Regions from separate parts of the Actinomadura sediminis genome, predicted to be linked through region 2. Evidence: riboswitches for the same ligand, from Rfam matches in the RefSeq annotation. Region 2 holds a riboswitch; the other holds the start of a gene.
What was found. A riboswitch is a leader RNA that binds a small molecule or an ion and turns the genes downstream of it on or off. The one in region 2 is predicted to bind glycine.

Region 1: another riboswitch for glycine. It lies ahead of gcvT (glycine cleavage system aminomethyltransferase GcvT); the one in region 2 lies ahead of gcvP (aminomethyl-transferring glycine dehydrogenase).

The regions. Positions count from the first base shown of each region.
Region 1 covers NZ_JBHTJA010000015.1:88,313-103,690, reverse strand. The annotation lists partial or broken gene ACFQ11_RS11365 (hypothetical protein) at 1-631, opposite strand, end outside; gene cds1 (L-cysteine desulfhydrase Cds1) at 695-1,840, shown strand; gene ACFQ11_RS11355 (M50 family metallopeptidase) at 1,833-3,131, opposite strand; glycine riboswitch at 3,372-3,467, shown strand; glycine riboswitch at 3,472-3,582, shown strand; gene gcvT (glycine cleavage system aminomethyltransferase GcvT) at 3,657-4,751, shown strand; gene gcvH (glycine cleavage system protein GcvH) at 4,768-5,172, shown strand; gene ACFQ11_RS11340 (serine hydroxymethyltransferase) at 5,169-6,431, shown strand; gene ACFQ11_RS11335 (L-serine ammonia-lyase) at 6,486-7,859, shown strand; gene ACFQ11_RS11330 (hypothetical protein) at 7,893-8,057, shown strand; gene amaP (alkaline shock response membrane anchor protein AmaP) at 8,347-8,919, opposite strand; gene ACFQ11_RS11320 (DUF6286 domain-containing protein) at 8,919-9,533, opposite strand; gene ACFQ11_RS11315 (Asp23/Gls24 family envelope stress response protein) at 9,530-9,937, opposite strand; gene ACFQ11_RS11310 (hypothetical protein) at 9,934-10,134, opposite strand; gene ACFQ11_RS11305 (hypothetical protein) at 10,148-10,510, opposite strand; gene ACFQ11_RS11300 (Asp23/Gls24 family envelope stress response protein) at 10,507-11,007, opposite strand; gene ACFQ11_RS11295 (hypothetical protein) at 11,184-11,348, opposite strand; gene ACFQ11_RS11290 (response regulator) at 11,425-12,126, opposite strand; gene ACFQ11_RS11285 (sensor histidine kinase) at 12,123-13,865, opposite strand; gene ACFQ11_RS11280 (cation:dicarboxylate symporter family transporter) at 13,949-15,361, shown strand; gene ACFQ11_RS11275 (cytochrome P450) at 15,366-15,378, opposite strand, start outside.
Region 2 covers NZ_JBHTJA010000077.1:12,920-28,297, reverse strand. The annotation lists gene ACFQ11_RS27795 (MerR family transcriptional regulator) at 97-696, shown strand; gene ACFQ11_RS27790 (lysylphosphatidylglycerol synthase domain-containing protein) at 693-3,143, opposite strand; glycine riboswitch at 3,442-3,536, shown strand; glycine riboswitch at 3,537-3,647, shown strand; gene gcvP (aminomethyl-transferring glycine dehydrogenase) at 3,710-6,589, shown strand; gene ACFQ11_RS27780 (tetratricopeptide repeat protein) at 6,771-7,928, shown strand; gene dmpG (4-hydroxy-2-oxovalerate aldolase) at 7,996-9,048, opposite strand; gene ACFQ11_RS27770 (acetaldehyde dehydrogenase (acetylating)) at 9,045-9,941, opposite strand; gene ACFQ11_RS27765 (2-keto-4-pentenoate hydratase) at 10,020-10,820, opposite strand; gene ACFQ11_RS27760 (IclR family transcriptional regulator) at 10,925-11,671, shown strand; gene ACFQ11_RS27755 (FAD-binding and (Fe-S)-binding domain-containing protein) at 11,681-14,578, opposite strand; gene ACFQ11_RS27750 (MFS transporter) at 14,732-15,378, shown strand, end outside.

The DNA of each region.
Region 1 (15,378 bases), on a different contig from region 2:
ACCACGGGGAGCCCGGACGGGCGACGCGGACGGCGCCGACGAGCAGCAGCGCGGGCACGAAGAGGCCGATGAGGCCCGTCCAGATCTTGCCCTTGAGGAGCGTCAGCGTCGCGAAGACCAGGTTGATCGCGAGGGACGCGACGTAGAACCCGGAGATGAGCTCGACCTGGACTCCGGGGACGGACGGGAGCGGCGAACTCTCCACGCCGAGCGGGTTGACGCCGAGCAGGAGCAGGCCGGTGACGGCGATCGCGACGAACACGGCGTCGACGGACGCGCGGCCCTTCTCCGTCCAGTAGACGTCGCTGAGGTGCAGGATCAGCGCGAACTCGTCGAGGACGAGCGCGGACCCCATGCCGAAGACGACGGCGGCGGCGAGGTCGAACCCGACGCGGCCGTCCGGGACGGCGAGGCTCGCGACGCCGCCGAGCAGCATGAGGACGACGCCGAACACGACGTGGTGGATGTGGACGTCGCCCGCCTTGACGTTGCGGAACCACCAGCGGACGTTCGCGCGGATCAGCCGCACGTTCACCCGGGTGAGGACGAACGTGACGATGAACGCGACGAAGAAGCCGAACAGCGGCAGGCGGCCGGTGTCGACGATGCGTTCCTCGAACAAATGGATCATGAGCCCCCCGTGGGCTCCATGATGCCCGGTGACTTGCACCGTTATCGTGGGAACCTGCCGATCATGGACGTTCGAGGGGGAGCCGTGGGCGGGATCGTGGAGCGGTGCGACCCCGGCGGGCGCGCCTGGATCGCCGAGGCGATCCGGCTGGTGGAGGCGGACGCGAACCGCAGCGCGGACACGCACCTGCACGTGTTCCCGCTGCCGCCCGAATGGGGCATCGACCTGTACATGAAGGACGAGTCGGTGCATCCGACCGGGTCGCTGAAGCACCGGCTCGCGCGGTCGCTGTTCCTGTACGGGCTGGCGAACGGGTGGATCACCCGCGACACGACGATCATCGAGGCGTCCAGCGGGTCGACGGCGGTGTCGGAGGCGTACTTCGCGCGGCTGCTGGGGCTGCCGTTCGTCGCGGTGATGCCGGCGTCGACGAGCCCGGAGAAGATCTCGCTGATCGAGTTCCACGGCGGCCGCTGCCATCTGGTGGACGAGCCGGGCGCGATCTACGACGAGTCGCGGCGGCTCGCGGCCGAGTGCGGCGGCCACTTCATGGACCAGTTCACGTTCGCCGAGCGGGCGACGGACTGGCGCGGCAACAACAACATCGCCGAGTCGATCTTCGAGCAGCTGCGGCTGGAGCGGTTCCCCGAGCCGTCCTGGGTGGTGGTGGGCGCCGGGACGGGCGGGACGTCCGCGACGATCGGCCGCTACGTCCGGTACCGGCGGTTCCAGACGCGGCTCGCGGTGGTCGATCCGGAGGGGTCGGCGTTCTTCGGCTCGTTCCAGGACCAGGACCCCGGACGGACGGCGTCCGGTTCGCGCATCGAGGGCATCGGGCGCCCGCGCGTCGAGCCGTCCTTCCTGCCGACGGTGATCGACCGGATGATCCGGGTGCCGGACGCGGCGTCGATCGCGGCGATGCGGTGGACGAGCGCGGTCGGCGGCCGGAGCGTGGGCGGTTCGACGGGCACGAACATGTGGGGCGTGGTGCGGCTGATCGCGGAGATGCGGGCGCGGGGGGAGCGCGGCAGCGTGGTGACGCTGATCTGCGACGGCGGCGAGCGCTACACGGGGACGTACGGTTCGGACGCGTGGCTGCGCACGCAGGGGCTCGACATCGCGCCGTACATGGCGGCGCTGGAGACGTTCCTCGCGACCGGCGTGCTCCCGGACGTCGAACCGGACGGGCCGGGCGGCGGCGTCACATGAGCCGGATCGGGTTCACCAGGTCGGCGTAGATCAGCAGGCCGCCCATGACGATCAGCACGATCGCCATCGCGTACGTGACGGGCAGCGCCTTGGCGATGTCCACGTAGCCGGGGTCGGGCCTGCGGAAGATCTTCGCGAAGAACTTCTTGACCGCCTCCAGCAGGGCGCCGGCGATGTGGCCGCCGTCCAGCGGGAGCAGCGGGACGAGGTTGAACAGCCCGACCGCGAGGTTCAGCGAACCGAGCAGCATGACGAAGTAGGAGACCTTCTCCTGCCCGGTGAGCGCGTCGGACGCGGCGACCTCGCCGCCGAACCGGCTGACGCCGACGACGCCGACCGGCCCGTTCGGGTCGCGTTCCTCGCCGCCGAACGCCGCCTCCCACACGCCGACCATCTTCTGCGGCATGTGGAGCAGCGCCTCGACGGTCCGGCCGGTGAGGTCGGTCATGTGCTCGGCGACGGCCCCGGGCCCCTGCCGTTCGAGCTCGCGGACGGGGGTGATGCCGAGGAAGCCGACGGTGACGACCTTGTCCGGGTCGTCCAGGCTCTGCAACCGGTTCTGCGTGATCGGGACGTCCAGCCGCATGCTCTCGCCGTCGCGCTCGATCATCACCGGGACGGTCTTGTTCGCCGAGTCGCGGATCAGCAGCTGGAGCTGCTCGTAGTCCTCGATGCGAGTGCCGCCGAAGGAGACCACGCGGTCGCCGGCCTGCAGCCCGGCCTGCCGCGCCGGGGTGGGCGTGGCGTCGGCGGGGCAGGTGTCGACCTCCGCGGCCTGGCTCGTCGGGATGATGCAGTCGGAGACCTGATGGATGACGGGCTTGCTCACGTACGTGCCGAGGCCCATGATCAGGATCCCGAAGAACACCACCGCGAGCAGCAGGTTCATCGCGGGCCCGCCGAACATGATCAGCAGCTTCTGCCACCAGGGCTTGACGTAGAAGACGCGGTCCTCGTCGCCGGGCCGGACCTCCTCCAGGGCCGCGCCGCGCGCCGACTCGATCAGTCCCTGCCACGGGCCGGTGCTGATCTGCCGGATCTGGCCGGGCTTGTCGCCCTTGCGGGGCGGGAGCATCCCGATCATCCGGATGTAGCCGCCGAGCGGGATCCACTTGATGCCGTACTCGGTCTCGCCCTTGCGCCGGGACCACAGCGTGGGGCCGAAACCGACCATGAACTGGGTGGTGCGCACCTTGAACAGCTTGGCGAAGGAGAAGTGTCCCAGTTCGTGCAGGGCGATGGACGCCATCAGGCCGAAGAAAAGGATCAGTACGCCGGCCAGCCAGCCCATGCGTCACGCCCTCCGGTCGTCCGCACCCCCGCCCGGCGGGGTGATCTCCAGGAACCAACTCAGCGTACGTCATGCGGCGGGCCGTCCGGATGCCCCGGGAATCCGCCCCTGGGAGCGGACAGCGCGGGTCGGGAAGGCGATGGGGGCGTGCGCGAGGAAGTTCTCCACCGACCCGCCCGCCGGCCGGCCCCGGGGCTGGTCGAGGCGGCGACGCCGCTGCTAGCCTGACGCGAAAGCCGTTCATCCCGTGCGGGAGAGTCCCCGGCAGCCGGCCCGGGACGCCGAAGGAGCAAATCCTCCCCGGAACCTCTCAGGCCCATGGACCGCACGGGCCAGGCGACCTCTGGAAAGCGGGGACCCCGGTCCCCCGCCGAAGGTGAAAGCCCGCGGCGCGCGGCGTCCGCTCGGACGTCCGGCCGCGGGTGAAACTCTCAGGCGCCGATGACAGAGGGGGAGGCACCGAGACGCCCGGTGCGCGAGTGGGACGATGGACCACGTCGCGCCCGTGACGAAGGAGCCGAACCGATGTCCGCCGATCCCAACGCGAAGAGAACGCCGCTGCACGACGTCCACACGGACCTCGGCGCGCACCTCGTCGACTTCGCCGGGTACATGATGCCGCTGCGCTACGCCGGCGAGACGGCCGAGCACCGCGCCGTCCGCACCGGCGCCGGGCTGTTCGACCTGTCCCACATGGGGGAGATCTTCCTCGCCGGGCCGGGCGCCGGGGAGGCCCTCGACCACGCGCTCGTCGGGAACCTGTCGCCGATGAAGGTCGGCAAGGCCCGCTACACGATGATCTGCGCGCCCGACGGCGGCGTCCTCGACGATCTGATCGTGTACCGGCTCGCGGACGAGACGTGGATGGTCGTCGCGAACGCCGCGAACGCGGACGTCGTCCACGACGCGCTCGTCGAGCGGGCGCGCGGGTTCGACGCGGCCGTCGAGGACCGGTCCGCCGCGTACGCGCTCGTCGCGCTCCAGGGCCCGCGCGCGCAGGGGATCCTCGAGCGCTTCACCGGCGCGCCGCTGGACGACCTCAGGTACTACGCCGTGCTGGCGGCCGAGGTGGCGGGCGTCGACGCGCTCGTCGCCCGCACCGGCTACACGGGCGAGGACGGCTTCGAGCTGTTCGTCGACGCGGGCGACGCCGAGCGGCTGTGGCGGGAGCTGGCGGCCGTGGACGGCGTCGTCCCGTGCGGCCTCGCGGCGCGCGACAGCCTCCGGCTGGAGGCGGGGATGCCGCTGTACGGCAACGAGCTGACGGCCGAGACCACCCCGTTCGAAGCCGGGCTGGGCCGTGTCGTCAAACTGGACAAGCCCGTCGATTTCGTCGGGAAGAACGCCCTGGCGGCGCAGGCGCAGACCCCCGCGGGCCGTAGGCTCGTGGGACTGGTGGCGCGGGGGCGTCGCGCGCCCCGCAAGGGGTATGCGGTCGTCACGTCCGACGGCGCTCCGTGCGGCGTCGTGACGAGCGGCGCGCCGTCGCCCACACTGGGCAAGCCGATCGCCATGGCGTACCTCGACACCGGTGTCGAGGAGTCCGATCTGGCCGTGGACGTCCGCGGCCGGACCGAACCGGTCGACGTGGTCGCCCTGCCGTTCTACAAGCGTCCTTGAAAGAGAGAGCAACAACGTGAGCGTTCCGGAGCAGCTCCGCTACAGCGAGGAGCACGAGTGGGTGGCCGGCCTCGACAGCGCCGGGCAGGCGCCCGAGGACGGCATCGTCACGGTCGGGATCACGGCCCACGCCGCCGAGGCCCTCGGTGAGATCGTCTACCTCGAGCTGCAGCCGTCCGAGGGCGACACCGTCGAGGCGGGCGAGCCCTGCGGCGAGGTGGAGTCGACCAAGTCGGTCAGCGACCTGTACTCCCCGGTCAGCGGCGAGATCACGGCGATCAACACGAGCGTGGTGGACGAGCCGAGCGTGATCAACGACGACCCGTACGGGGAGGGCTGGATCTTCAAGGTGCGCATCTCCGAGGAGCCGGGCGACCTGCTGGACTCGGCCGCCTACGACAAGCTCGTCGAGGAGGCGTGACGGTGTCGCTCTACGCTTCGCTGGCCGAGGCCGACCCGCAGGTCGCCGAGGCCGTCGGCGCCGAGCTGCGGCGCCAGCAGTCGACGCTGGAGATGATCGCGTCGGAGAACTTCGCGCCGACGTCGGTGCTGGAGGCGCAGGGGTCGGTCCTCACCAACAAGTACGCCGAGGGCTACCCGGGGCGCCGGTACTACGGCGGCTGCGAGTACGTGGACGTCACCGAGCAGCTCGCGATCGACCGCGCCACGGAGCTGTTCGGCGCCGAGCACGCGAACGTCCAGCCGCACAGCGGCGCGCAGGCCAACACGGCCGTGTACTTCGCGCTGCTTCAGCACGGCGACACGATCCTCGGGCTGGACCTCGCGCACGGCGGGCACCTCACCCACGGGATGCGGCTGAACTACTCCGGCAAGGTGCTGAACGTGGTGCCCTACCACGTGCGCGCGGACGACGGCCGGGTCGACATGGACGAGGTGGCCTCGCTGGCCGCCGAGCACCGGCCGAAGATGATCGTGGCGGGCTGGTCGGCGTACCCGCGGCAGCTCGACTTCGCGGCGTTCCGGGAGATCGCCGACTCCGTCGGGGCCCTGCTCATGGTCGACATGGCGCACTTCGCGGGCCTCGTCGCGGCGGGCCTGCACCCCTCGCCCGTCCCGCACGCGGACATCGTCACGACGACGACGCACAAGACGCTGGGCGGGCCGCGCGGCGGGCTGATCCTGTCCCGCGAGGAGTACGGCAAGAAGATCAACTCGGCGGTGTTCCCCGGCATGCAGGGCGGGCCGCTGGAGCACGTGATCGCCGCGAAGGCGGTGGCGCTGAAGATCGCCGGTTCGGACGAGTTCCGCGCGCGGCAGTCGCGCACCGTCGAGGGCGCGAAGATCCTCGCCGAGCGCCTCCTCGCCGAGGACTCGGCGAAGGCCGGTGTGAAGGTGCTGACCGGCGGCACGGACGTCCACCTGGTCCTGGTCGACCTCGTGGACTCGGAGCTGACCGGGCGGGACGCCGAGGACCGGCTGCACGACATCGGGATCACCGTCAACCGGAACGCGGTCCCGAACGACCCGCGCCCGCCGATGGTGACGTCCGGGCTGCGGATCGGCACCCCGGCGCTGGCCACGCGCGGGTTCACGACGGAGGACTTCGCCGAGGTCGCCGACGTGATCGCGCTGGCGCTGCAGCCGTCGTTCGACCGGGACGCGCTGGCCGCGCGGGTGAAGACCCTCGCGGACCGGCACCCGCTGTATCCGAACCTCTAGATCGCCGTTCCCCGCCGGGCCCGCGCGGCCCGGCGGGGAACGCGGGGGGCATCCATGGCCATCAGCGTTTTCGACCTGTTCAAGATCGGCATCGGCCCCTCCTCCTCGCACACCGGCGGCCCGATGGCGGCCGCGCACCGGTTCGCCCGGGGCCTGGACCGGGACGGGCTGCTGGAGAAGACCGCGTCCGTGCGGGCCGTCCTGTACGGGTCGCTGGGCCTCACGGGCAAGGGGCACGGCAGCGACAAGGCCGTGATCCTCGGCTTGCAGGGGGACAAGCCCGAGACCGTGGACGTCGACACCGCCGACGAGCGCGTCGCGGACGTCCGCGCCCGCGGGACGCTCCGGCTGTTCGGCGACCGCGACGTCCCGTTCGAGGTCGGGGAGCACCTGGTGTTCGAGCGGAAGGAGTCGCTGCCCGGGCACCCGAACGGGATGCGGTTCGCCGCGTTCGACGACGCGGGGAACGAGCTGCGCGCGAAGGTGTACTACTCGGTCGGCGGCGGGTTCATCGTGGACGAGAACGCCACCGGCGCCGACCGCATCAAGCCGGACGACACGGTCCTGCCGCACCGTTTCGACACGGCCGCCGAGCTGCTGGAGCGCTGCGCGGAGACGGGCCTGTCGGTGTCGGGCCTCATGCTGGAGAACGAGCGCGCGTTCGGCCGTTCGACCGCCGAGATCCGCGCGCGGCTCCTCGAGCTGTGGGACGTCATGCGCGCGTGCGTCGAGCGGGGCTGCGGCCGCGAGGGGCTGCTCCCCGGCGGGCTGAAGGTCCGCCGCCGCGCACCGCAGCTCCACCGGCAGCTCATGGCGGAGAAGCCCGCCGATCCCCTGCACGCGATGGACTGGGTGACGCTGTTCGCCCTCGCCGTGAACGAGGAGAACGCGGCGGGCGGCCGGATCGTCACCGCCCCGACGAACGGGGCCGCGGGCATCATCCCGGCCGTCCTGCACTACTACGACCGGTTCGTCCCCGGCCGGGACGACGACGGGGTCGTCCGGTTCATGCTGGCCGCCGGGGCGATGGGCGTGCTGTTCAAGCAGAACGCGTCCATCTCCGGCGCGGAGGTGGGCTGCCAGGGCGAGGTCGGTTCGGCCTGCTCGATGGCCGCCGCCGGGCTCACCGAGGTCCTCGGCGGGACGCCCGAGCAGGTGGAGAACGCGGCCGAGATCGGCATCGAGCACAACCTCGGCCTCACGTGCGACCCGGTGGGCGGGCTCGTCCAGGTGCCGTGCATCGAGCGCAACGCGGTCGGCGCCATCAAGGCCATCAGCGCGGCCCGCATCGCGCTGCGCGGCGACGGCCGCCACTTCGTCACCCTCGACAAGGCGATCAAGACGATGCGCGACACCGGCCGCGACATGCTCGACAAGTACAAGGAGACGTCCCGCGGCGGCCTCGCCGTCAACGTCATCGAATGCTGACGGAGCGTGCAGCCCGCTCGGCAGCGTCCCGGCATGGTCACTCGCGGCGTCGACCTCCCCGGCGAACTCGACGCCAGGCTGGTCGAGATCGCGGCGGCCGACGCTGTCTCGACCAACACCGTGATCGTCCGCGCGGTCGCGGAGTTCCTCGCGCGCCGCGATCGGAGGGTCGCCTCCGGCGAAGCCGCGGACTCGTGACGACACACGGAAAGGCCCGGGAGCCGCGGTGGAAATGGGAAGTGCCGCAACCCCCGGGCCGGCGGGCCGCTCAGTGGAAGGGGCCCATGCCGTGATCCGTGTGTTCCCTCCATACGTCGAAGAGCCCCTCTGCGGAGCCGCCCGTGCGTGGGTGGTGGGACAAGCGCGCCTCCTTCTGCTCTCGACGTCAAGTTCTCTATTCGGACATTAGTCGCGTATCCGACACCGTCGTCCCAACGGCGTTCCAAAGCGCCGTCAAGCCTTCGGACGACGCGTTCAGACAACGCGTTCAGACAACGGTCGTGGGTTCGTCCTTCGCCACCAGGCGCAGGCGGACGACCGTCGGGACTGTGTCGCGTTCGAGGGCGGCGCACAGGCGCGGGACGCCCTCCTCCTGGATGCGGCGGCGCAGGTCGGCGGCGTCGGCGCGGTGCCCGTAGGTGACGTTGAGGCGCAGCTCGGGGTCACGGGACGAGCCGAGCAGGCGGGCGCGGACCCGGCGGACGCCCGGATACCGCTCGATCTCCCGCTCCAGGGCCCCGGTGACGGCCTTCGCGGACAGGCTCGTCCTCCCGCCGTCCGGGTCGGGCTCCATCGCGAGTTCGGGGACGCGGCGGGTGCGGACCTGGCCGATCAGCCACAGCACTCCGAGAAGCGCGAGGACGACGGCCGCGGCCGCGATCGCGGGCCAGAACCACGCGTTGTCCTCGGCGAACCGCCGGACGTCCGGGGAGAGCACCCGCGTCGTCTCGTCGCCGAACAGGCCCGCGCCGCGGGCGAGGCCCGCCCCGCCGGCGGCGAGCAGGACGACGCCCAGCAGGATGAGGCCGGTGCGGTTCGCGCGGGCGGGATGCCGGTCCATCAGTCTCCTTCGGCTCTGAGCCGGACCTTGACCGCGCGGGGCGGGAACGGCCGGAGCCGGTCCAGCCGCTCCTGGACGGCCGTCGCGACGCCCTGCCCGAGGCCCTCGGGGTCGTGCACGGGGGTCTCGGCGCGGACCTGCACCTTGCGGCGGCGCAGCTTCACCTTGCGGACGCGCGAGACGCCCGGGGCGTCCTCGGCCGCGGCGGCCGCCGCGCGCTTCAGCCCGCGCCGGTTCACGCCCATCACCACGTTCGGGTCGTCGCCCTGCAGCGGGACCATGCGGGTGCGGCCCGGCAGCAGGCCCGCGAGCAGGAAGATCAGGCCGAGCGCGGCGAGCGCGGCGGTGATGCCGAGGACCTTCGGGTCGTTCCAGGCCGCGTCCGAGACCCGCTCGTACGGGACCAGGTGCCAGGGCCGGTCGAGCAGGCCGGTGATCACCTCGATGGCGGTGAGGACGGCGGCGGCGGTCAGCAGGACCGCGGCGAGCGTCGCCATCCGGACCCGCCGTGACCGGAACGCGTGCCGGGCGGCGCGGTCGGCCTTGCGGGCCCGGGCGGCCCGATCCGCGTGCCCGGTACGGGCCGGACGGACGTGCCCCGCGTGCGTCGTCATCGGACCGTCCTCTCGCGCGCGGGCGGCTGGTCCAGCTCCGCGACGTCCACGTCCACCTGCCGGACCGTCAGCCCGGTCAGCGCCTCGACCCGTTCGCGCACGTTGTCGCGGACGCGGCGGGCCGTCTCGCGCACCGGCATCGGGTACGTCACCGACAGCGCGACCCGCGCGGTGACGATGTCGCCGTCCACGCGGACCTCGGTGCGGGCGGCGCGGCGCCCGGGGACGGACACCCCGAGCAGCGAGCGGCCGAGCCCGCCGGACTCCTCGACCTCGCCGGCGGCGCGGGCTACGATCCGCGCGACGGCCCGGTCGCTGATCCGCGTCTCGCCCCGTTCACCGGACGGCGCGTCCTCCCGGGCGTCCTCCCGGGCGTCCTCCCCGGCGTCCGGCGGCGCGGTCATCGCGGCCGCTTCCCGGCGTTCATCGAGAAGAGCTGCCGGATGTCCAGCTCGCCCTCGATGGCGCGGCCGATCAGGAAGCCGAACGCGCCCAGCAGCAGCACGATGAAGAACGCGCCGAAGCCGCCGAACGCGCCCGCGAACCCGAGCGCGATGCCGAACGCCAGGCCGACCAGCGGCCACAGCAGTCTCATGTCCATCCGGATCTCCCCCTCAGCCTTCGGCCAGGTCCCCGATCAGCACGTCGACCGCGCGCCCCTCGCACAGCGGACGGACGAGCCCGCGGACGTCCTCGGCGACCGACGGCAGCGGGCGGCCGTACCGGGCGACGATCCCGACCTCGACCGTGCCGGCGCGGACGGCGACGCCCGCGAACGGCGCGCCCCGCCGGTAGGTCGCGACGCGGCCGTGCGGCCCGGCCGTCAGCGCCGTGACGTCGTCGCAGGTCAGCACCCGTTCGGCGATCCGCTCGGCGAGGACCTCGGCCGGCGACGGCTCGACCGGCGCGGCCGCCGCGGCGGCCTGCACCGCCGGTGCGGCGCGGGGCCGCTCCGGCGCGTTCGTCCACGTGATCATCGGACCCGCGGCTCCTCGGGCTGCCGGTCCTTGTCCTCGTCCTCGTCCTCGAGGTGCACATCGTCGACGGAGATGTTGACCTCGACGACCTCCAGGCCGCACATGTGCTCGATCTCGTTACTGACGTTCCGGCGGATCGCGTTCCCCAGGTCCGGGATGGAGACGCCGTACTCGACGACGACGTCGATGTCCACGGCGGCCTGCCGTTCCCCGACCTGCACCTGCACGCCCTGCGTGGTGTCGCCGGACATGCCGGGCATCCGTTCCCGCATCGAGCCGAGCGCGCGGCTCATCCCGGCGCCCATCGCGTAGACGCCGCCGACCTGCCGGGCGGCCATCGACGCGATCTTCGCGACCACCACGTCGGCGATCGCCGTCTTGCCGCCCTGCGTGACCAGCTCGCTGCCACCCGAGTCGGACCGTCGCGACTGCTGCTGCGGCGGCTTGTGCATGGTCCCGGTCGCGCCCTGGCCCGTGCGCCCGTCGTCCTGACTCACGACGTCCCCCCAATGCATCGGTAACGCCAGGGTGATGCTCGCCACGGCCCAGAAAAACCGCCAAAATGGACAAAGATCAAGTCAACGACGCTTTGCCCCGGCATGCGAAGGGGCCGGTGGCACCCCACCGGCCCCGCCACGAGAACGCCTTCACCGAGCCCGCCCGGCGAGCCCGCCTATCCCTTGAACATCGCGCGCATCTTGCGCGCGGCGTCGCCCGGCTTCGGCGCCGCGCCCTTGCGGTGCTGCGCGGCGTCCCGCGCGGGCGCCCGCTCCTCGCCCTCGGCCGCGGCGTCGCGGGCCGTCTCGCCCTGGGTCCTGCGCTCGGTCTTGTCGTTCACGTCACCCACGACAACTCCCCCGATGTCGTTGCACTGACGAACCTTCGTCCCAGTGGTACCCCGAGTCGCGCCCGTTCTACCCGGCGGCCTGAGCGCGCTCCGGGTAGAAGCGCACCTCGGGGCGTCCGACCTGCCCGTAGTGGGGGCGGCGCGCGGCCAGCCCGTTGTCGGCGAGGTACTCCAGGTAGCGGCGCGCGGTGACGCGGGAGACCCCGGTCAGATCGGCGACGGCCGCGGCCGACAGCCCGTCCGCCGCCCCGCTCAGCGCCGCGCTGACCCGCTCCAGCGTGTCGCCGCTCATCCCCTTCGGCAGCGCCGGCCGCCCCGGGGTGCGGAGCGCGGCGAGCATCCCGTCCACGTCGGCCTGTCCCGCGACCTGCCCGTCCCGCGCCGTCTGGTCGCGGAACCGCGCGTACCGTTCGAGCCGCTCCCGCAGCGACGCGAACGTGAACGGTTTCAGCAGGTACTGGACGATCCCGGACGACACCGCCGACCGGATGACGGTCAGGTCCCGCGCGGACGTGACGGCGATGACGTCCACGTCGCGGCCCTCGGCCCGCAGCGCCCGGCACACGGTGAGCCCGTGCGTGTCGGGCAGGTAGAAGTCCAGCAGGACGACGTCGACGGGCTCGCGGCGGCAGAACCGCAGCGCGTCCGCGCCCGAGTGGACCACGCCGGCCACCGCGAACCCCGGCACCCGCTCCACGTAGACGCGGTGCGCCTCCGCCGCGACGCGCTCGTCCTCCACCACCAGCACCCGGATCGGCGTGCCGCTCATCGCACCGTCTCCTCCGTCCGTTCGCCGACCGGCAGCCGGACGGTGAACTCCGCCCCGCCCTCCGCGCCGTCCCGCTCCGCGCCCGCTTCGGCACTCCCGGCGCCCACTTCGATGCTCCCGCCGTTCCGGCGCACCGCCTGCCCGACCAGCGCGAGCCCGAGACCGTGCCCGACCGCGTCGTCGCCGGCGTCCCGTCCGCCGGTGCCCTTCGTCGTCCAGCCGCGCCGGAACATGTCCGGGACTGCCGCCGGGTCGACGCCCGGGCCGCTGTCGGCGACCGTCAGCACGAGCGCGTCCGGCTCGGCCCGCACGGTGACCGTCACCCGGGGCCGCCGCCGGCCGGCCCCGGCGATCGCCGCGTCCACCGCGTTGTCGATCAGGTTGCCGAGGATCGTGACGAGGTCGCGCGGCTCGACGCCGCCCGCCGCGCCGTCCAGCGCCGACCCGCCGCCGAGTTCGAGCTCGACGCCGCGTTCGGCGGCCTCGGCCGACTTGCCGAGCAGCAGCGCCGCCAGCACCGGTTCGCGCACCGCGCCGACGACCCGGTCGGTGAGCCGCTGCGCCGCCGCCAGCTCCGACGTCGCGAACTCCACGGCCTGCTCCGGACGGCCGAGTTCGACCAGCGACACCACTGTATGCAGGCGGTTCGCGGCTTCGTGCGCCTGCGACCGCAGCGACTCGGCGAATCCGCGCACGCTGTCCAGCTCGCCGGCCAGCCCCTGCAGCTCGGTGTGGTCCCGCAGCGTCACGACGTTCCCCATGTACGCGCGCCCCCTCGCCCGGTCCCCGGAGCGGACGGGCGAGGTGTTCACGACCAGGACGCGCGTGTCCCCCACGTGGATCTCGTCCGAGCGGGGTCCGGGCGACACGAGCGCCGCGGCCAGCGCGTCCGGCAGCCCGAGACCGGCGGCGGGACGGCCGCGCACGTCGCCGGGCGGCGGCAGCCCGAGCAGGTCGCGGGCCGCGTCGTTGCACAGGACGACCCGTCCGGCCCGGTCGGTCAGCAGCAGCCCCTCCCGGACGGCGTGCAGGATCGCCTCGTAGTAGTCGAACATCTCGCGCAGCTCGCGGGGCGCGGCGCCGCGCGTCTGGCGGCGCAGCCGCGCCGAGATCAGCCAGCTCCCGGCGATCCCGGCGCCCAGCACCGCGGCCGCCACCAGGCCGAGCGACACGACCCGCTCCTCGAACTCCGCGGCGATCTCCCGGACGGTGATGCCCGCCGCGACCAGCGCCACCACGCGGCCCCGTTCGCCGGGCGCGGCGTCGCCGAACACGGGCGCGACCGTCCGGACGGACGGGCCGAGGGTGCCGGTGTAGGTCTCGCTGAACGTCCGGCCGGCGAGCGCGGGGCCGGTGTTGCCGACGAACCGGCCGCCGATCCGCGCGGGGTCCGGGTGGGTGTGGCGGACGCCGTCCGGCGTCATGATCGTGATGAAGTCGATCCCGGTGTCGTGCCTGATCAGCTCCGTGTAGGGCTGGAGGACGGACGTCGGGTCCGGCCGTTGGAGCGCGGCGCGCAGGCCCGGGGAGTCGGCGATGCTCTCCGCCACCGCCGTGACGGTCTGCTCCGCGCGGTCGTGCGCGGCGCGCCGCGCGTCCAGTCCGGCCAGGGCGGTGCCGACGACGAGCAGGCCGACGACGACGGCCTGCAGCACGAGCAGCCGCCGCGCCAGGCTCCAGCGCCCGAACGACGCCGCGGCCAGCGCCTTCACCTTCCGCAGACCTCCGGTCTCCGACACGTGAACGAAATGTACACAAAAGTGACTGGGGTCACAGGCCGCGCGCATAGTGGGCCCGCCGGACGAGCAGAGGAGACGGAACGTTGACCGCCACCCCCACCCCAGCGGGCCGCGAGCGCGGGGACCGCATGCACTACCTGTATCTCGCGGTCATCGCGGCCGTGATCGCCGGCGTGGCCGTCGGGATCGCCGCGCCGGAATTCGCGCTCGAACTGAAGCCGATCGGCGAGGCCTTCGTCAAACTGATCAAGATGATGATCGCGCCGGTCATCTTCTGCACGATCGTGCTCGGCGTCGGCTCGGTCGCCCGCGCGGCCAGCGTCGGCAAGGTCGGCGTCATCACCCTCGGCTACTTCCTGCTGATGTCGACGTTCGCGCTGACGATCGGCCTGGTCGTCGGCAACATGCTGCACCCGGGCGAGAACATGCGCCTCGACCCGTCGAGCGTGTCGTCGGCGCACGAGCAGGCCGAGGGCGGCGAGGGCACCGCCGACTTCCTGCTCGGCGTCATCCCCGACACGCTCGTGTCGGCGCTGACCACGGGCGAGGTGCTGCAGACGCTCCTGGTCGCCCTCCTGGTCGGTTTCGCGCTGCAGCGGCTCGGCCCGGCGGGCGCCCCGATCCTGCGGGGCGTCGAGCACCTCCAGAAGCTGGTCTTCCGCGTGCTCGCGATGATCATGTGGGCGGCGCCGGTCGGCGCGTTCGGCGCGATCGCCGCGGTCGTCGGCTCCAGCGGCTGGGACGCGCTGCGCAGCCTCGCCGTCATCATGGTCGGCTTCTACATCACCTGCGTGGTGTTCGTCTTCGTGATCCTCGGGGCGGTGCTGTGGCTGGTCGCCCGGATCAACGTGTTCGCGCTGCTGCGCTACCTCGCCCGCGAGTTCCTGCTGATCCTGTCGACGTCCTCCTCGGAGTCGGCGCTGCCCCGCCTCATCGCGAAGATGGAGCACCTCGGGATCAGCCGCCCGGTCGTCGGCATCACCGTCCCGACCGGCTACTCGTTCAACCTCGACGGCACCGCCATCTACCTGACCATGGCGACGCTGTTCATCGCGTCCGCGCAGGACCAGCCGCTGTCGGTCGGCGAGCAGATCCCGCTCCTGCTCTTCATGATCATCGCCTCGAAGGGCGCCGCGGGCGTCACCGGCGCCGGGCTCGCCACCCTCGCCGGCGGCCTCCAGTCGCACAGGCCCGAGCTCGTGGACGGCGTCGGCTTCATCGTCGGCATCGACCGCTTCATGTCGGAGGCCCGCGCCCTCACCAACTTCGCGGGCAACGCCGTCGCGACCGTCGTCATCGGCATCTGGACCCGCGAGTTCGACCGGGACAAGGCCCGCCGCGTCCTCGCGGGCGACGACCCGTTCGACGAGGCGACGATGCTGGACGACCACCACGGCGGCGGCACCGGCGGCGACAGCGGCGGCGGCACCGGCGCCGACCGGGCGGACGGCGCGGCCGGGCGGGAACCGGCGTCCGCCGGCACCGCCGCGCCCTGACCCCTCAGACCGCGGCG
Region 2 (15,378 bases):
CTGACCGGCACCTACCGTGCTGGTGGAACACCCGTGGTGTAATTCGTCAAACCCCCTTGACGGACCGGCACGGGATGATAGAAGCCGGAGGTCCGCGTGGCGGTGAGCAGCGGCGAGGGCAAGGCCACCCCCGACAGGCACGTCGCGTCCCGGCGTGCCGGAGAGCAGGGCCTGCTCTTCGACACGCGGGTGTCGGCTCCGCCGGAGGACGTCGGCTACCGCGGCCCGACGGCGTGCTCGGCGGCGGGCATCACCTACCGGCAACTGGACTACTGGGCCCGCACCAAGCTCGTCGAGCCCAGCGTCCGGTCGGCGCACGGATCCGGCAGCCAGCGGCTGTACAGCTTCCGCGACATCCTGGTCCTCAAGGTCGTGAAGCGGCTCCTCGACACGGGCGTGTCGCTGCAGCAGATCCGCACCGCCGTGACCCACCTGCGCGACCGCGGCGTCGAGGACCTCGCGCAGATCACGCTCATGAGCGACGGCGTCAGCGTCTACGAGTGCACCTCGCCCGACGAGGTCGTCGACCTCCTGCAGGGCGGCCAGGGCGTGTTCGGCATCGCGCTGGGACGGGTGTGGCAGGAGGTCGAGGGCAGTCTCGCCGAACTGCCCGCCGAACGGGCCGCCTCGGACGACCGCGGCGGCCACCCGCACGACGAGCTCGCCGACCGGCGGCGCGCCCGCCGCACCGGCTAGAGCGCCTCTTTGCGCTGGAGGTAGGCGAACGCCGCCCAGCCGGGCAGCACCGGCAGCCACAGCGTCAGCAGGCGGTAGAGCAGCACCGCCGACGCCGCGGTCTCCGCCGCCAGCCCCGAGATCGTCAGCGCCAGCGTCAGCGCCCCCTCCACGGCGCCGAGACCGCCGGGCGTCGGGACCGCCGAGCCCACCGCGTTGGCCGTCAGGAACACCACCACCACCGCCGTCCACGGCAGCGAACCGCCGAACGCGCGGATCGACGCGTCCAGGCAGAGCACGAAACCCACCGTCAGCAGAAGCGTGCCGCCCAGCCCGGTGAAGAGCTTGCGCGGCGACTGCAGGACGTCCACCAGCCGCGGCCCCACGCCCGAGAACATGCTCCGCAGCCGGGTGGTGACCACCCGCCGTACCCGCGGGATCGTCAGCGCCAGCCCCGTGACCAGCCCCAGCAGCAGCACCGCGATCACGACCGTGCGGGACGGCGCCAGGTCCTTCGTCGCGGTGCTCGTCGAACCGGTCAGGAAGCCGAACAGCACCAGCAGCAGGACGTGCACCACGAGCCCGACGAGCTGGGACGCGCCGACGCTCGCCACCGCCGGGCCCGGCCGGACGCCCGAGCGCTGCAGGTAACGGGTGTTGACCGCGACGCCGCCGACCGCCGCCGGCGCCACCAGCTTCACGAACGACGCCGCCACCTGCACCAGCACCGTCCGCCACAGCGGGAGCCGCTCGGGGACGAAGCCCATCAGCATGAACGCCGCCGCCAGGTAGGTCAGCGCCGCCGCGCCCAGCGCCACGCCCGCCCACCACCAGGACGCCCGCGCGACCAGCTGCATCAGGTCGATGCTGCCGAGCTGGGGGATGACGATGTACGCGGCGATCGACAGCGCCACCACGCTGAAGATCGTCCGCGGCCGGAACCGCTCCAGCCGGACGGGCGCGGCCTCCGACTCGGGCTTCAGCCGGACGATCTCGTCCCGGATGCGGGGCAGCAGGTCCCGGTCCCGCCGCACCGCCTGCCGCGTCGCCCGCGACAGCGCCACCCGCTGCAGCATCGGCACCGCCGCCGCCAGCGCCTCCTCGCCGAGCACCGGCACCGCCGTCCGCACGGCGCGCTCCGGCCCGGCCCGCAGCGCCAGGGTGGTGAGCAGCTGCGCCAGGTCCAGCCGCAGCGCCAGGTCACCGGCCGCGATCTCCCCGGACCACAGGTCGACCAGGTGGGCGGCGCCGTCGTCGCCGACCAGGACCGCGTCCTCCTCCAGCCTGCGGTGCGCCAGCCGGCCCTTCTGGAGCCTCCCGAACTGCCGCCACACGTCCGTGAGCAGCTCGTCGGTGATCTCCTCGGCGGGGACGTCCCGCAGCCGCCGCCCCGGCACGTGCTCGTACGCCAGCAGCGCCGCCTGCGTCCCCACCTCGAGCGTCCCGACCAGCCGCGGGGTCCGGGCGCCCGCCGCCGCGGCGGCGTACGCGGTGAGCGACTCCTGCTCCAGCGACCGGCGCAGCGACCGCAGCGTCCGCCCGGCCGTGCTGCGGCGCAGCCGCAGCATCCGCCACAGCCGGTACGGCAGCCCGGCGGTCTGCTGGTCGCGGTCCAGGACCCGCAGCTCCAGATGCCAGGCGCCGTGCGCGCCGCCGGGCGGCAGCGGGACCGCGTCCCCCTCGGCGGACGCCGGGGACAGCACGACGCCGTAGCGGCGCGCGTCCTCGCCGCCGTCCGCGGGATCGTCGAGCCGCGCCGCCCGCCGCGGGCACAGCCCCAGCCGCTCCAGCGCCGTCACCACCGTCATGCCCGTCGGTCGCGGGTTCGGGGTGCCGACCGCGTACAGGGTGCCGTGCCCGATCGCGCGGCCCAGGAAGTACGTCGCCGCGAGCGCCGACACCGAGGCGTAGGCGGCGGTCAGGCCGGTCAGCGCGGCCAGTCCGATCATGGACCAGGTGGCGGTCTGCCAGCGGGTCCGCCCGGCCATCCCGACCACGCTGACGAACGCGATCACGGGCGCGATGTCGGTGTGCACCGGGGCCGTGTCGGTGCCGCCCCAGATCAGCGAGTCCAGCACGCCGCCGGGCGCGGCCTGCACCACCAGGTCGTCCAGGGTGATCGTGACGGCGAACGCGATCATCGCGGCGAGCAGCGCGATGGCGACCCGCATGCCGTCCTTGTGGAACAGCCGCTCGACGGCGAACGCGATGGGCACGGCCAGCACGCCGAAGCTCGACGCCAGGGTGGCCAGCGCCAGCAGGAGCTCGGGCGCGTGGGCGGTGCCCTCGGCGATGTCGGTCTGGATGCCGTGCGTGGTCTGCTGCGCGAACGACACCAGCAGCATCACCACGGCGAGCCCGGCGCAGGACACCCCGAACCGGATGGCGTCGGACGGGCGGCGGATGCGGTCCGGCTGCGCGGGCTCGTCGACGGGCACGCCCGCGGAGGCGCCTCGCCTCGGGCGCACCGCGCCATCCTGCGTCTGCGTCACCCGTCGCCGTCCCGGCCGTCCGTCATCGTGATCAGCGTCCCAGAACGGGCCGCGCCCGGTCGAGCGGCGGACCCCCGTCCGGCCGTCGCTCCGTCCACCCGTCGCCCCTCGTCGTCCGTCCCGTCGCGTCCCCGGCGGGACGGTCATATCGTACTGTCCGGGGTACTCGCCGGTACGGCGCCGTCGCCGAGGTCACGGCGGTGAACGTCCCGTTACGGGGCCGGGACGATCGCCGGGCGCCGCGGTTGGGTAGGGTTTGTCCCGGACAGGCCGTCGACCCTGTGCGGGAGAGACCTCACGCAGCCGGCGTGGGGCGCCGAAGGGGCAACCTCCCCGGAACCTCTCAGGCAAAAGGACCGCTCGGGCGAGGCACCTCTGGAAAGCAGGCGTCGATCCCGGCGGATCGGGAACGGCGGCTCACCGAAGGGGAAACCCCGTGCGCGGGTGAAGCTCTCAGGTGCCGATGACAGAGGGGGAGACCGGCCGTCGGCCCGCGCGCCGGCGGTGGACCTGAGCGACCGCAGCTGCCAGGAGGCTCCTCCATGACCGCCCAGTTCTTCGCCCCCGTGGCCGCGCCGCAGCATCCCCGCGCCGCGTTCGCCGACCGGCACATCGGGCCGTCCGCGGCCGACCGCGACCGGATGCTGGCCGCCATCGGCTACTCGGGCGCGAAGGCGCTGATCGACGAGGCGGTCCCCGCCGCGATCCGCACCGCCCGCCCGCTCGACCTGCCGCCCGCGCTGAGCGAGACCGCCGCGCTCGACCGGCTCCGCGAGCTGGCCGCCCGCAACACCGTCCTCACCTCCATGATCGGCCTCGGCTACCACGGGACGATCACGCCGGGCGTGATCATGCGGAACGTCCTGGAGAACCCCGGCTGGTACACCGCGTACACCCCGTACCAGCCGGAGATCTCGCAGGGGCGCCTGGAGGCGCTGCTGAACTTCCAGACCGCCGTCGCCGACCTGACCGGGCTGCCGGTCGCGAACGCGTCCATGCTGGACGAGGGCACCGCCGCCGCCGAGGCGATGGCGCTCGCGCACCGGGCGTCCCGGCGCAAGGAGCCCGGCCGGTTCCTCGTGGACGCCGACGCGCTGCCGCAGACGATCGAGGTCGTCCGCACCCGGGCCGTCCCGCTCGGGATCGAGGTCGTGGTCGCCGACGTGTCCGGCGGGCTGCCCGACGGCGACTTCTTCGGCGTGCTGCTGCAGTACCCGGGCGCGTCCGGCGCCGTCCGCGACCTGGCGCCGCTGTCCGCGCAGGCGCACGAGCGGGGCGCGACGGTCGTCGTGGCCGCCGACCTGCTCGCGCTGACGCTGCTGCGCCCGCCGGGGGAGTCGGGCGCCGACATCGCCGTCGGGTCCGCGCAGCGGTTCGGCGTCCCGTACGGCTTCGGCGGCCCGCACGCCGGGTACATGTCGGTCGGCGACGACCTGCGGCGGCAGCTGCCGGGACGGCTCGTCGGCGTGTCCGTCGACGTCGACGGGGCGCCCGCCTACCGGCTCGCCCTGCAGACCCGCGAGCAGCACATCCGCCGCGAGAAGGCCACCAGCAACATCTGCACCGCGCAGGTCCTGCTCGCCGTGATGGCGAGCATGTACGCCGTCTACCACGGTCCCGAGGGGCTCGCCGCGATCGCGCAGCGCGCGCACCGCCGGGCCGCCGAGATCGCCGACGGTCTCCGCCGCGGCGGCGTCGAGGTCGTGCACGGCGCGTTCTTCGACACGGTCCTCGCCCGCGTCCCAGGCCGTGCCGCCGAGGTCGTCGCCGCGGCCCGCGAGCGCGGCGTCAACCTGCGGCAGGACGGTCCCGACCGGGTCGGCGTCGCCTGCGACGAGACGACGCTGCCCGAGCACGTCACCGCCGTCCTCGAGGCGTTCGGGGTCCCCGCCGGGGACGCCGGCGAGGTCGCCGGCGCGATCCCCGCCGACCTGCGCCGCGAGAGCCCCTACCTGACGCACCCGGTCTTCCACGCGCACCGCTCCGAGACCGCGATGCTGCGCTACCTGCGCCGCCTCCAGGACAAGGACATCGCCCTCGACCGGTCGATGATCCCGCTCGGCTCCTGCACGATGAAGCTCAACGCGACCGCCGAGATGGAGCCGATCACCTGGCCGGAGTTCGCGAACGTCCACCCGTTCGCCCCCGTCGACCAGGCCGCCGGCTACGTCGAGCTGATCGGGGAGCTGGAGGCGAACCTCGCCGAGATCACCGGGTACGCGAAGGTGTCGGTGCAGCCGAACGCCGGGTCGCAGGGCGAGCTGGCCGGGCTGCTCGCCATCCGCGGCTACCACGCGTCGCGCGGCGAGGAGCACCGCGACGTCTGCCTGATCCCGTCGTCCGCGCACGGCACCAACGCCGCGAGCGCCGTCATGGCCGGGATGCGCGTCGTCGTCGTCAAGTGCGACGAGGGCGGCAACGTGGCCCTGGACGACCTGCACGCCAAGATCGGCCGGCACGGCGACCGGCTCGCCGCGATCATGGTGACGTACCCGTCCACGCACGGCGTGTTCGAGGAGACGATCACCGAGGTGTGCGAGGCCGTGCACGCGGCGGGCGGCCAGGTGTACGTGGACGGCGCCAACCTCAACGCCCTCGTCGGGCTCGCCCGCCCCGGCGAGTTCGGCTCGGACGTCTCGCACCTCAACCTGCACAAGACGTTCTGCATCCCGCACGGCGGCGGCGGGCCGGGCGTCGGCCCGATCGGCGTCCGCGAGCACCTCGCGCCGTTCCTGCCGAACCATCCGCTGCGCCCGGAGGCCGGCCCGTCCGGCACGGGCGTCGGCCCGATCTCGGCGGCGCCGTGGGGCTCGGCGGGCATCCTGCCGATCTCGTGGGCGTACATCGCGATGATGGGCCCGGACGGGCTGCGCGCTGCCACCGAGGGCGCGATCATCGCCGCGAACTACCTCGCCGCGCGCCTCGCCCCGCACTACCCGATCCTCTACACGGGACGGAACGGCCTCGTCGCGCACGAGTGCATCGCCGACCTCCGCAAGATCACCAAGGAGACCGGGGTCACCGCCGAGGACGTCGCCAAGCGGCTCATCGACTACGGCTTCCACGCCCCGACCCTGTCGTTCCCGGTCGCCGGCACCCTGATGATCGAGCCGACCGAGAGCGAGGACCTCGCCGAGCTCGACCGGTTCTGCGACGCGATGATCGAGATCCGGCGGGAGATCCAGCGGGTCGCCGACGGCGGCTACGACCGCGAGGACAACCCGCTGAAGAACGCCCCGCACACCGCCGCGCAGCTCATCGCCGACGGCTGGAAGCACCCGTACACCCGGGAAGAGGCCGCGTACCCGCTGCCGGCGCTGCGCGAGGGCAAGTACTGGCCGCCCGTCCGCCGCATCGACCAGGCGTACGGCGACCGCAACCTCGTGTGCTCCTGCCCGCCGCCCGAGGAGTTCGAGGACTGACCGTTCCGCCCGTCCGGGACCCGCGGCGGCGACTGCTCCGGCAGGCGCCGCCGCGGGCCCGGCATCGGGCGAACACGCCCGAAGTCGCCGCAAAAGGTGACGGGTGTCGCCACGGGACGAAGCGCCGCCGGATCGCTAGGCTCGGTGCCGACCCCGACCCCCAGAGGGCAGAAGAAGACCGATGAGCGAGTCCCCGGATCCCGTACCCGCGGCCACCGATCCCGACGAGCGTGCGCCGGACCCGGCCCGGCTGCTCGAGGAGGCCCGCGACCTCGCCGAGCGCGGCGAGTCCGCCCGCGCCGCGGCCCTGTTCGACGAGGTGCTCGCCCTCGGCGACACCCCGCACCGGGCGCGGGCCGCGCTCGGGCTCGCGGCCGTCCTCGACGACGCCGGGGACACCGAGCGCGCCCGGGAGGCGGACCGGGCCGCCATCGCCACCGGCGACCCCGAGTACGGCCCGCGCGCCGCCTACCACCTGGCCCTCACCTACGAGCGGGCCGGGGAGCACGACCTCGCCGCGCCCGCCTGGCGCGTCGTCGTCGACTTCGGCAACCCCGCCTACCTGCCGCCCGCGCACCTCGCCCTCGCCCGGCTCGCCGACGACGCCGGCGACTTCGACGCCGCCCGCGGCCACTGGGAGGCCGTGCTGGCCACCGGCGATCCCGAGCACGGGCCGCCCGCCGCGCACGACCTCGCGCAGCGGCATCTCGAACGCGGCGACCCCGTCCGCGCGCAGCGCGTCCTGACCGCGGGCCTGAAGCTGATCGACCGGGCCGCCGCCCCGTACGCGCACGCCCGCCTCGCCGTCACCCTCGGCATCGCGTGCCTCGACCAGGCCGTCGCCGCGTTCGGCGCCGCCCTCGGCGGCCAGGGAGAGCCCGCCGACCCCGAGGCCGGGCCGCTCGCCACCGAGCTGCTCGCCCGCACCCTGCCGCTGCGCGGCCGCGACGCCGAGGCCCGCGAGGTGTGGCGCCGCGGCCTCGCCGATCCGGGGACGGCCGCGCAGGTGCGGGCCCGGCTCCGCCGCGACTTCGGCGGCGACGACGAGGACGCCGACCCCGCCGACCTGTGGTGGGAGCCCGTCGTGGAGCAGGCCGTCACCGACGGGACGCTCCCGGCGCTCGCCGGGGAGGCGTTCGGCGCGCTCGACCACATGTACGCGCTGCTCGCCGCCCGCCACGCGGGCGACCCGCGCGAGAGCCGTCCCGGGGAGGCCCGCGAGGTGCTCGGCCGCGCCCTGGACGTCCCGTCCGGCTACCCGTGGGGCCCGCTGCTGCGGGAGAGCTTCGCCGAGCGCCTCCGCCTGGCCGCCGACACCGCCGGCCCCGCCGACCGCTGACGCGCCGCGCACGCGCGGAGGGGCGGGGAGCCGCGCTCCCCGCCCCTCTCCGCCGTCGTGCCCGGGGTCAGGCGGACGCCTTCTCGCGCTCGGCGGCGAGCTGGAGCGCCACGTCGATGATCATGTCCTCCTGGCCGCCGACGTAGCCGGCCTCGCCGACCCGCTGCAGGATCTCGTGCGCGGGCACATCGTAGCGCTCCGCGGCCCGCTCCGCGTGCAGGAGGAAGCTCGAGTACACGCCCGCGTACCCCTGCGTGATCGCGCCCCGGTCGGCGAACGGCAGCCGGTGCAGGAACGGCTTGACGACGTCGTCGGCGGCGGCCATCACGCCCTGCACGTCCACGCCCGTCGGGACGCCGAGCCGCTCGAACGTCGGGACCAGCACCTCGGTGGGGGAGTTGCCCGCGCCCGCGCCGAGCGCGCACAGGGCGCCGTCGATCTGCAGCGCACCGTTCTGCTGCGCCAGCACCGAGTTCGCGACGCCCAGCGACAGGTTCTGGTGGCCGTGGAAACCGACCTGCGCCTCGTGCCCGATCTCCTTGACGAGCGCGCTGATCCGTTCCTGCGCGTCGCCGAGGACGAGCGCGCCCGCCGAGTCGACGACGTACACGCACTGGGCGCCGCCGTCCACCATGACGCGGGCCTGCTTCGCCAGCTCGTCCGGGCCGACCCGGTGCGACAGCATCAGGAACCCGACGGTCTCCATGCCGAGGTCGCGGGCGGCGGCGAAGTGCTGCAGCGACACGTCCGCCTCGGTGCAGTGCGTGGCGATGCGGGCGACCGACGCGCCCGCCCCGTGCGCCTTGCGCAGGTCCTCGACGGTGCCGAGGCCCGGCAGCATCAGCACCGCGATCTTCGCCCGGACGGCCTCGTCCACGGCGGCCGAGACGAGCTTGATGTCGTCCTCGAGCGAGAAGCCGTAGTTGAACGACGACCCGCCGAGCCCGTCGCCGTGCGTCACCTCGATGACCTCGACGCCCGCGCCGTCCAGCGCGTGGACGACGCCGCGGACCTGCTCCTCGGTGAAGCGGTGCGCCATCGCGTGGCTGCCGTCCCGCAGCGTCGAGTCGGTGATCCGGATCTTCTGCGGCGTTTCGGCCGGGGCCTGCGGAGTCGTCATGATGCCACCTTCCTGCGCGCGAGCTGCTCGCCGACCCGGGCGGCGGCCGCCGTCATGATGTCGAGGTTGCCGGCCCAGGGCGGCAGGTAGTCGCCGTTGCCCTTGACCTCCAGGAACACCGCCACGCGGGCCATCCCGTTCCAGATGTCGCGGGGCTCGTCGAACTGCGGTTCGGCCCGCAGCGTGTAGCCGGGCACGTACTCGGCGACGTGCGCGACCATCTTCTCGACGGACGCCGCGATCGCGTCGGTGTCGGCGTCCGCGGGGATGGCGCAGAACACCGTGTCCCGCATGATCATCGGCGGGTCGACCGGGTTCAGGATGATGATCGCCTTGCCGCGCTCGGCGCCGCCGACCCGCTCGATCGCACCGGCCGTCGTCACCGTGAACTCGTCGATGTTCGCGCGCGTCCCCGGCCCGGCCGAGCGGGACGCGATCGACGCGACGATCTCCGCGTACGGCACCGGGACGACGGACGACACCGCGTGCACGATCGGGATCGTCGCCTGCCCGCCGCACGTGATCATGTTGAGGTTCGGGACGTCCGCCAGCGAGTCCAGGTTCACCGGCGGGCACACGTACGGGCCCGTCGCGGCAGGCGTCAGGTCGATCGCGGTGATCCCGGCCTCTTCGTAGCGCGGCGCGTTCGCCAGGTGCGCCTTGGCGGACGTCGCCTCGAAGACCAGGTCGGGGAGCGTCGGCTGCTTCAGCAGCCAGTCCACGCCCTCCGCCGACGCCGGGACGCCCATCTTGCGGGCGCGCTCCAGGCCGTCGGACCCCGGGTCCACCCCGATCATCGAGTGGACCTCGATCAGGTCGCTGCGCAGCAGCTTGACGAGCAGGTCGGTGCCGATGTTGCCCGGCCCGACGATCGCGGCGCTGAGCTTGCTCACGTTCTCTCCTCTCCTGTGGGGAGACGATTCCCCAGGCCCCCGGGCTCCGCGGCGACCGGACCCCGGTCGCCGCGCTCCTCACGTCCGGTCATCGGGCCCTCCGAACCGGGCGGTGACGGAACCCACTCCGGCGAACGTGGCGGTCATGGTGTCGCCCGGCGCGACCGGGACCATCGCGGTGATCGAGCCGGGCAGCACCACGTGCCCCGGCTCGAGCGACCCGCCGCTCTCGCCGAGCACGTTCGCCAGCCACACCAGCGCGTTGATCGGCGAGCCCAGCACGGCGCCGCCCGCGCCCGTGTCGATCAGGTTCCCGTTGCGGTGCAGCAGGCAGCCCATCAGCGCGAGGTCGAGACCGTCCAGCCGGACGGGCCGGGTCCCGAGCACGACGCCGCCGCTGGACGCGTTGTCGGCGATCGTGTCCGGCAGCTTGATCTTCCAGTCCGCGATGCGGGAGTCGATGACCTCCAGCGCGGGCAGCACGTACTCGACGGCGCCGACGGCGTCCGCCGCGGTCACCCCGGGACCGGCCAGGGGACGCCCGAGGACGAACGCGACCTCCGGCTCCACGCGCGGCTGCAGGAACCGGCTGCGCTCGATGGCGTCGTTCTCCGGGAGGAACATCGAGTCCAGCAGGACGCCGGAGTCGGGGTAGTTCACGCCGAGCTGCCGCTGCATCGCCGCCGAGGTCAGCCCGACCTTGTGGCCCTTGACGCGCGCCCCCGCGTCCGTCCACGTCTTCACCTGCACCGCCTGGACGGCGTAGGCGTCGGCGATGGACATGTCGGGGTACTCCTGCGTCAGGGGGGAGATGGGGGTGCCGGTGGCGTACGCGTCCAGCAGCGCGCCCGCGGCCTTCTCCACCGAACCGGGGTCCATGGCCGTCCTTTCGTCGTTATGGCGGTTCCGAGCCTGCCCGCGGGGACGGCGGTGCGGCAACGCGGGCGTCCCGCACGGTGGGACGCTTCTCCTAAAGTGGGGTGATGCCGTCCGATGACAGTTTTCTCCGGCGCGTCGTCGCGGTGCTGACCGCGTTCCGCGCGGACGACGACGGCCTCGGCGCGGCGGAGCTCGCCCGCCGCAGCGGCCTGCCCAAGTCGACGGCGCACCGCATCGCCCTCGACCTCGTCGAGGCCGGCCTCCTCGAACGCCAGGGCCCCCGGGTCCGGCTCGGGCTGCGGCTGTTCGAGATCGGGCAGCGGGTGCCGCGCCAGCGGGTGCTGCGCGACGCCGCCGTCCCGTACATGTCGGACCTGCGGGAGGCGACCCGGCAGACCGTCCACCTCGCGGTCCTGGAGGGCGCCGAGGTCGTCTACGTGGAGATCCTCGGCTCCCCGGGCGGCCCGCCGATGCCGTCGAAGGTCGGCGGCCGGCTCCCCGCGCACGTCACCGGCGTCGGCAAGGCGATCCTGGCGTTCTCCCCGCCGGAGGTGGTGCAGACCGTCGTGGACGCCGGGCTGGTCCGCGCCACCGGCCGCAGCGTCGCCGCGCCCGGCCTGCTCGCCCGCGAGCTCGAGCGCATCCGCGCGGAGGGCGTCGCCTACGACCGCGAGGAGTCCGGCAACGGGATCGTGTGCGCCGCCAGCCCCGTCCTCGGCGCGGACGGCGAGGCGATCGGCGCCCTGTCGGTGTCGGGCTGGTCCACCGGGATGCGGCTCGCCGCGGTCGCCCCGGCCGTCCACACCGCCGCGCTCACCCTCTCCCGCACGCTGGGCGAGGCGCCCCGCTGACGGCCGCTCTCACCCGACGCCCTCCGGAGCGCCCGCGTCCCCCGGCTCCCGGGGCAGGTGGCGGGCGAGGAGCTGCGCGAGGTGCTCGCCCGTCCGGCCGGCGAGGAAATCGAGCTGGGTGCGGCAGCTGAACCCGTCGGCGAGGACGACGTCGCCGTCGGCGGCGTCGCGGACGGCGGGCAGCAGCCGGTGCCCGGCGACCGCGACGGACACGTCGTGGTGGCCCTTCTCGACGCCGAAGTTCCCGGCGAGCCCGCAGCAGCCGCCGATCCCGCGCACGTCGGCGCCCGCGTCCCGCAGCAGCGCCGCGTCCGGCCGCCAGCCCATGACGGCGTGGTGGTGGCAGTGCGGCTGCGCGACCCCGGACACGCCCGACAGGTCCGGCGGCGTCCAGTCGCCGGTCTCGGCCAGCAGCTCGGCGAGCGTGCGGGTCGCGGCGGCCACCTCCCGCGCGGCCGCCGCGTCCACCCCCTCGAGCAGCTCCTCGGCGTCCGCGCGGAGCACGCCCGTGCAGGACGGCTCCATCCCGACGACCCTCGCGCCGCGCCGGACGTGCGGCAGCAGCGCCCGGACGGTGCGGCGCGCCTGCGCGCGGGCGCCGTCGAGCTGCCCGGTGGAGATCCACGTGATGCCGCAGCACACGGGCCGCCCGGTCACGGTGACGCGGTACCCGGCGTCCTCCAGCACCCGCACGGTCGCCTTCCCGACGTCGGGCGCGAACGCGTCGGTGAAGGTGTCCACGAACAGGACGACGTCGCCGTGGCGGCCCTCGGGCGACACGTGCGAGGAGAACCAGCGGCGGAACGTCACCGGCGCGAGCTCCGGCAGCGTCCGGCGCCGGTCGATCCCGGCGGCCCACGCCACCAGGGGCCGCAGCGCCTTCGACCGCATCGCGGCGTTCGCGGGACGGATCGTCGCGGGGGCGCGCGCGGCCAGGCGCGTCCACCGGGGCAGCCACCCCAGCGCGTAGTGCGCGCGCGGGCGGATCCTGCGGCGGTACCGCTGGTACAGGGCCTCGGCCTTGTAGGAGGCCATGTCGATCCCGGTCGGGCAGTCGGACGCGCATCCCTTGCAGGACAGGCACAGGTCCAGAACCTCGTGCAGGGCCTCCGAGCGCCACCCGTCCGGCCCCAGCTTCCCGGACACCACTTCTTGCAGGACCCGCGCGCGCCCCCGCGTCGAGTCCTTCTCCTCCCGGGTCGCGACATAGGACGGGCACATCACGCCACCCGCACCCGTGTTGTCCGCCCGGCACTTGCCGATGCCGGTGCAGCGGTGGACGGCCCGCGACAGGTCGCCGCGGTCGTCGCGGTAGGCCAGGCCGAGCGGCAGGTCCCGGCGGGTCGCCCGCGGCACCCGCGCCGCCCGCAGGTCGGCGTCGACCGGCGCGGGGCGCACGATGATGCCCGGGTTGAGGACGCCGTCCGGGTCGAACAGGTCCTTGACGTCCGCGCACAGCGCCAGGGCCTCGCCGGAGTACATGTGGGGGAGCAGCTCGCCGCGCGCCCGCCCGTCGCCGTGCTCCCCGGACATCGTGCCGCCGTGCCGGGCCGCCAGCGCGGCGGCGTCGTGCAGGAAGTCGCGGAACACCCGGGTGCCGCCGGCGCGGCCGAGCGGGAAGTCGATGCGCACGTGCACGCAGCCGTCGCCGAAGTGCCCGTACGGGACGCCCGTCAGCCCGTGCTCGCCGAGCAGCGCCTCGAACTCCCGCAGGTAGACGCCCAGCCGCTCCGGCGGGACGGCCGCGTCCTCCCAGCCCGCGTGCGCCTGCTCCCCGTCCGGGGTGCGGGCGACGAGGCCCGAGCCGTCCTCGCGGATCCGCCACAGCGCGTCCGCCAGCGCCATGTCGTCGACGAGCATCGAGCCGGTGCAGGCCGCGTCGGCGACGACCCGCGCCGCCGTGTCCCGCAGCGCGCCCGCGTCCGGCCCGGCGAGTTCCACCAGCAGCCACCCCGAGCCCTTCGGCAGCCCGGGCACGGCGCCGGGCCCCCGCCGTTCCGCCACCACGCCCGTGATCCGCGAGTCCAGGCCCTCGCAGGCGACCGGCCCGTGCGGCAGGATCCCCGGGACGGCGTCGGCGGCCTCGGCCATCGACCCGTACCCCAGCACGACCAGCAGCCGGTGCTCCGGTTCGCGCACCATCCGCAGCCGCGCCGCCAGGGTCAGCGCGAGGGTGCCCTCGCTGCCGACCAGGGCGCGCGCCACGTCGAAGCGCCGCTCCGGCAGCAGATGCTCCAGCGAGTACGCCGACACCTGCCGCCCGAACCGCCCGAACTCCGTCCGGATCAGCGCCAGGCGGTCGGCGGTGAGGGACCGCAGCCGCTCCAGCAGCGGGCTCTCCAGGTCCGCGGCCGCCGCGCCGCCCGGCACGTCGCCGATCCGCAGCCGCTCGCCGGTCCCCGTCACGACGTCGAGTCCCAGGACGTTGTCGCTGGTGCGGCCGTAGCCCAGCGCCCGCGACCCGCACGCGTTGTTGCCGATCATCCCGCCCAGCGTCGCCCGCGTCCGCGTCGACGGATCCGGCCCGAACCGCAGCCCGTGCGCGCCCGCGATCTCGTGCAGCCGCGCCTGGACGATGCCCGGTTCGACCAGCGCCGTCCCCGCGTCCGGATCGACCTCCAGCACCCGGTTCAGATGCCGGGAGACGTCGGCCACGACGCCCGGCCCGACCGCGTTGCCCGCGATCGACGTGCCGCCGCCGCGCATCGTCAGCGGCACCCCGAACTCCCGGCACACCGCCAGCGCCGCCGGCAGCTCGCCCGCCTCCCGCGGGGTCACCACCACCTGCGGTGGCACCCGGTACAGGGACGCGTCGGACGAGTACATCGCGCGGGCGAGCGCGGAGTCGTCCACTCCGGACACCCCGGCCCGCCGCAGCGCCGCGGCCAGGTCACGCTGAGCAGCCAATGTCGGTTCCGCCTCCCGTTCCGGGTCGCCCCGTGCCTGCACGTCCTGCGGAAACGGTATCGCCGCGGCGGGTGGTTACTTCCAGCCGCGCCGGGAAGATCTTCCTCCGTTCCAGGGGCGGGGCGAACAGAGGGAGCGCGGAACGTGACCGGTATGCGGCGGGCCATGACGATGCTGGTCGTCGCGACGGTCGGGTTCGTCGTCAACTTCTGGGCGTGGTCGCTGCTGAGCCCGCTCGGCCCCCGGTTCCAGGACGTCCTGGACCTGTCGTCCTTCGAGCAGGCGCTGCTGGTGGCTGTCCCGGTGGTGGTGGGGTCGCTCGGCCGGATCCCCGTGGGCGCGCTCACCGACCGGTACGGCGGCCGGGTGATGTTCCCGCTGGTGTCGCTCGTGACGATCGCGCCGCTGCTGTACCTCGGGCTCGCCGGGCACTCATCGCTGGCGGCACTGCTGGTGGGCGGGTTCTTCCTGGGTGTGGGCGGGACGGCGTTCGCGGTGGGGGTCCCGTTCGTGAACGCGTGGTTCCCGCCGGAGCGCCGCGGCCTGGCGCTGGGCCTGTTCGGCGCGGGCATGGGCGGCACCGCGATCAGCGCGCTGACCACGGTCAAGGAGGTCGACGAGTTCGGGATCGAGTTCCCGTTCGTCCTCACCGCGATCCTGCTGGCGGTCTACGCCGTCGTGGCCTGGCTGGTGCTACGGGACGCCCCCGGACGCACCGTCCCCGACCAGCCGTTCGCCCGCCGGCTCGGCGAGACCGCCCGGATGGGCGTCACCTGGCAGGCGTCGGCGCTGTACGCGGT